Regions from separate parts of the Halomonas sp. C22 genome, predicted to be linked through region 2. Evidence: predicted binding sites of a transcription regulator. Region 2 holds the regulator's gene; the other holds the start of a gene.
The links. The regulator FNR, encoded in region 2, switches genes on or off when oxygen is low (the NO sensors DNR and NnrR bind a similar motif). The targets are predictions, from matches to a motif close to TTGATNTANATCAA.

Region 1 (2,459 bases), on a different contig from region 2:
ACCACCATGATGACCAGCACGATTTCGTGGCGGGTCAGCGGGCCCAGGTTCTGCAGTTCCCCTTCCGCCCAGTCGGAGATCTCATGCCCGGCCTTTACCTCCGGGGCGCACAGCCAGTAGCACAGCAGCGGCACCAACAGCAGCAGAAGGACCCCCACCGGCACCACCGCCATGAACCACTGCCCCCAACTGATATGGATGCCCGTGGCGCTTTCGGTGAGCGCGATGGCCAGCAGGTTCGGCGCCAGGGCGGTGAGAAACATCGAGCTGGTCACGCAGGTGGCCGCAATGGCGGTCCACATCAGGAAGCTGCCCATACGCTTCATGCTGGGGTCGTTGGGGTGCGAGTCATACAGCGGCGGCAGGTTACGAATGACCGGATAGATGGTGCCTGCGCTGCGCGCCGTATTGGAGGGCGTAAAGGGGGCCAGAATGCCATCGGCGATCATCACCGCGTAGCCCAGGGTCAGCGTGCGCTTGCCCATGGCGTGCACCAGCCACAGCGAGATCCGCCGCCCCAGCCCGGTCTTTTCATACCCCAGGGCAAACATGAAGGCACCGAAAATCAGCCAGACGGTAGCGTTGGTGAACCCCGAGACCGCCCAGGCGAAGGCCTGGTTGGCGGCGTTGAAGCCGTCATTGGCCAGCTGCTCCGGGGAGAACAGCACCCAGCGGGAAAGCAGCGCCACCAGGGTAATGCCAACCAGCCCGATGACCGCGCCGGGCAGGGGTTCCAGAATCAGGCCGACCACGCAGCCCATGAAGATGGCAAAGAAGTACCAGGCATGGGGCGGTAGCCCGGCCGGGGTAGGCAGCAGGGCGATCACCAGCGTGGTGGCCAGTGGCGCGAGCAGCGGCCAGCGAGTGCGGAGCGAAGCGCTGAGGTTCATGGCGACCTCTCGATAAGTTATCGGCAAGCCGTAGCGCCTTGCCTGAGTGAGCACAGCAGAGATGAGGTTCAGCGTGGTGTTTCACGGGTGTCAGGGAAAGCATAGGCAAGGCAAGTCGCGGTTTATTTGATCTACATCAATCATGCTTTAGATCAAGGCCGAGGGCCTGTCGGGCTGTGATAACGTCGCTTCATCAGCAGGGCGGCAGGCCGTGCGCAGGCCGGAATCGCGTCATGAGAAGTACGTCATGAGAAGTCCGTCATGAGAAGTGCAGCCGCACAAGGGGGTGCCATGCAGCAGCAGGATGTGGATATCGTCATCGTCGGCGGTGGGGGCGCGGGCCTGCGGGCCGCCATCGCGGCCGCCGAGCAGGCCAAACAGGGCGGTCACGCGCAGCGCATCGCGCTGGTGTCCAAGGTGTATCCCATGCGTTCCCACACGGTGGCAGCCGAAGGGGGCGCGGCGGCGGTGACCAGTGATGAGGACTCGTTTCAGGCGCACTTCGACGACACGGTTTCCGGAGGCGACTGGCTGGTGGAGCAGGGCGTGGTGGACTACTTCGTGCGCCACGCCTACCAGGAACTGGTGCAGATGGAGCGCTGGGGGTGCCCCTGGAGCCGCCAGCCCGACGGCCGCATACAGGTGCGCCGCTTTGGTGGCATGAAAACGGCGCGCACCTGGTTTGCTGCCGACAAGACCGGCTTCCATATGCTGCACACGCTGTTTCAGACCTCGCTGAAATACCCCGAGATCGAACGCTTCGACGAGTACTTCGTACTGGACCTGGCCGTGCACGAAGGGGCCGTGGTGGGCGTCATTGCCCTGCAGGTCGCCACGGGCGAGCTGCTGCTGTTGCGTGCCAAGGCGGTGGTGCTGGCCACCGGCGGGGCCGGGCGGCTGTTCCGCTTCAATACCAATGCGGGCATCGTCACCGGTGACGGCATGGCCATGGCCTACCGCCACGGCGTGGCGCTGCGCGACATGGAGTTCGTGCAGTACCACCCCACCGGCTTGCCCGGCTCGGGCATCCTGATCACCGAAGCGTGCCGGGGGGAAGGCGGTATTCTGCTCAACAAGGAGGGTTACCGCTACCTCCAGGACTACGGCCTAGGCCCGGAAACACCCCTGGGCAAGCCGGAAAACAAGTACATGGAGCTGGGGCCTCGGGACAAGCTTTCCCAGGCGTTCTGGCAGGAGCAGCAGGCCGGGCGTACCGGCAAGTTTGGCGACAGCGACGTGGTCTATCTCGACCTTCGCCACCTGGGCGCCGACTATCTGCATGAGCGCCTGCCGTTCATCTGCGAGCTGGCCAAATCCTATATCAATATCGACCCCGTCAAGGAGCCGATCCCTATTCGGCCTGCGGTGCACTACACCATGGGCGGCATCGAAACCGATCCCGAGTGCGAAACGACCATTGCGGGCCTATACGCCGCCGGGGAGTGTGCATCGGTAGGCCTGCATGGGGCCAACCGGCTGGGCTCCAACTCGCTGACCGAGCTGCTGGTTTTTGGCCGTTTGGCCGGGGAGCAGGCCAGCCAGCGGGCTGCCCGCACCGACTGGGTGGCG
Region 2 (2,459 bases):
CCTTCACCCATCGGCAGTACAACGACCATGTTATCACCTGACTTTTTCGACCCCTCCTCGGCGACGCGTGCCACCAATGCGGCGTCTGAACAGCAGCCTGAACTTCAGGATGCCAAACAGAAGCGCGAATTCAACAAGTTGCAGAAGCGTCTTCGTCGTGAAGTGGGCAACGCCATCATCGATTACAACATGATCGATGAGGGTGATCGGGTCATGGTATGCCTGTCGGGTGGCAAGGACAGCTACACCATGCTGGAAATCCTGCGCAATCTGCAGCGCAATGCGCCGGTCAATTTTTCCCTGGTGGCAGTCAATCTCGACCAGAAACAGCCGGGCTTTCCCGAGCACGTGTTGCCCCGTTACCTTGATAAGCTGGGTGTGGAGTACCACATTCTGGAGCGGGATACCTATTCGGTGGTGAAGGAGAAAACCCCGGAAGGCAAGACCACCTGCGCGCTCTGCTCGCGGCTGCGTCGCGGGTCACTTTACGGGTTTGCCGAGGAGATCGGCGCCAACAAGATTGCCCTGGGCCACCACCGGGAAGATATCCTCGAGACGCTGTTTCTCAACATGTTCTTTGGCGGGACCTTGAAGGCCATGCCGCCCAAGCTGCTGTCCGACGACGGCAAGAACATCGTGATCCGCCCCCTGGCCTACTGCAAGGAAGCGGACATTGCCGAATTCTCACGGCTGATGGAGTTTCCGATCATTCCCTGCAACCTGTGCGGGTCGCAGCCCAACATGCAGCGTCAGATCGTCAAGGACATGCTGGCCGAATGGGACAAGAAGCACCCGGGGCGGCTGGAGAGCATGTTCAAGGCCGTCACCAATGTGGCGCCTTCCCAATTGGCCGACCGGGCGCTGTTCGACTTCGTCGGGCTGGAAGCCAAACAGGCGGCGCTGATGGAAGGGCGGATTCAGGCGTTCAACGTGAGCTGATTGCCTGCTCCTCCTCTTCGGCCAGGGTGATGAGCCGCTGCAGGTCGAGAATATTGACCTCTCGGCCCGAGACGGCCACCACGTTCTGCTGCTGAAAGCGGCTCAGGATACGGCTGACGGTTTCGACGGCCAGCCCCAGGTAGTTCCCCATGTCGGCGCGAGACATGGAGAGCCGGAAGCTGTAGGGCGAGTAGCCGCGTCGCCGGAAGCGATCAGAGAGGGTAATCAGGAAGCTGGCCAGCCGCTGGTCGGCGGTTTTGCGCGATAGCAGGCGCATCATGCGCCGATCATCACGCAGCTCCTTGCTCATGCTGCGGTAAAGCTGGCCGCGCAGCTCCGGCAGCTCTTCCGATAGGGTGTCCAGGCGGTCGAAAGGAATCTCGCACACTGCGGTGGTTTCCAGGGCGATCACGCTGCCGGGATACTGCTCTTCATCGATACCATCCAACCCCACCAGCTCGCTGGGCAGATAGAAGTTGGTCAACTGATCGTTGCCGTTGCCTTCGCTGGTCACCTGTTTCAGGCTGCCGGAACGTACCGCATAGACGCTGGTGAACGCATCGCCCTGGCGAAACAGCGGTTCGCCCTTCTTGAGCGGTGCGCGGCGGCGGATGATGGCGTCGAACTGGCTCATATCCTCCAGCTCCAGGGCGAGCGGTAGGCACAGCGAGCTGAGGCTGCAGGTCTGGCAGCGCGCCCCTTGCAGCAGTGAACGCCGTTGGCTGGCAGGATATGGCATGTTGTTCTCCCTTTTCATTAGCCATCATAGGGTCAGGGGATGGATGTCTCAAGGTGCCGTTTATACGATCTTCGAGTAGCGTTGCGATGACTGGCTTTGCAGGCGCGCATCGAACGCCATGGCCAGGTGGCGAATCAGCAGCCGCCCGGTCGGTGTTGCCCGCAGGCGGTTCCCTTCGCGCTGCAGCAGGCCATCCCGCTCGGCGGGCTGCAGGCGCTCCAGCGCGCTGGCGAAGTAGACGGGAGGATCGATGTGCCAACGTTGGCCAACGCTGGCCAGGTCAATTTCCATATCGCACATCAGGCGCTCGATGACGTCTCTCCGTATTAGGTCGTCCTTATTTAAACGTACTCCTTTGACGGTTGCCAGCCGACCTTCATCCAATGCCGCTTCATACGCGGCCAGCTGGGTGGGGTTCTGGGCATACAGATCATCGATACGGGAAATGGCCGAAACGCCCAGGCCAATCAGGTCGCACTGGGCGTGGCTGGAGTAGCCCTGGAAGTTACGCTGCAGAGTGCCCTGGCGCTGTGCCTGGGCGAGGCTGTCGTCCGGGCGGGCAAAGTGGTCCATGCCGATATGCACGTAGCCTGCCTGAGTGAGCATCTCGATGGTGGTGCGCAGGATCGCCAACTTCTCGTCGGCGCTGGGCAGGTCTGTCTCGCTGATGCGCCGCTGGGGGGCAAAGCGGCTGGGCATGTGGGCGTAATTGAACACCGACAAGCGGGCCGGGTTGAGGTCGATGACCTGGCCAAGCGTGTCGGCAAAGCTCTGCTCGGTC

Region 1: frdA (fumarate reductase (quinol) flavoprotein subunit) is a predicted target of FNR. The motif match lies at 1,017-1,030, and genes of this name have one in related genera.

The regions. Positions count from the first base shown of each region.
Region 1 is NZ_VBVC01000002.1:320,355-322,813, reverse strand. Features, by position in the region: gene FEU76_RS04755 (anion permease) at 1-890, opposite strand, end outside; gene frdA (fumarate reductase (quinol) flavoprotein subunit) at 1,182-2,459, shown strand, end outside.
Region 2 is NZ_VBVC01000001.1:149,966-152,424, forward strand. Features, by position in the region: gene ttcA (tRNA 2-thiocytidine(32) synthetase TtcA) at 28-939, shown strand; gene fnr (fumarate/nitrate reduction transcriptional regulator Fnr) at 926-1,678, opposite strand; gene hemN (oxygen-independent coproporphyrinogen III oxidase) at 1,739-2,459, opposite strand, start outside.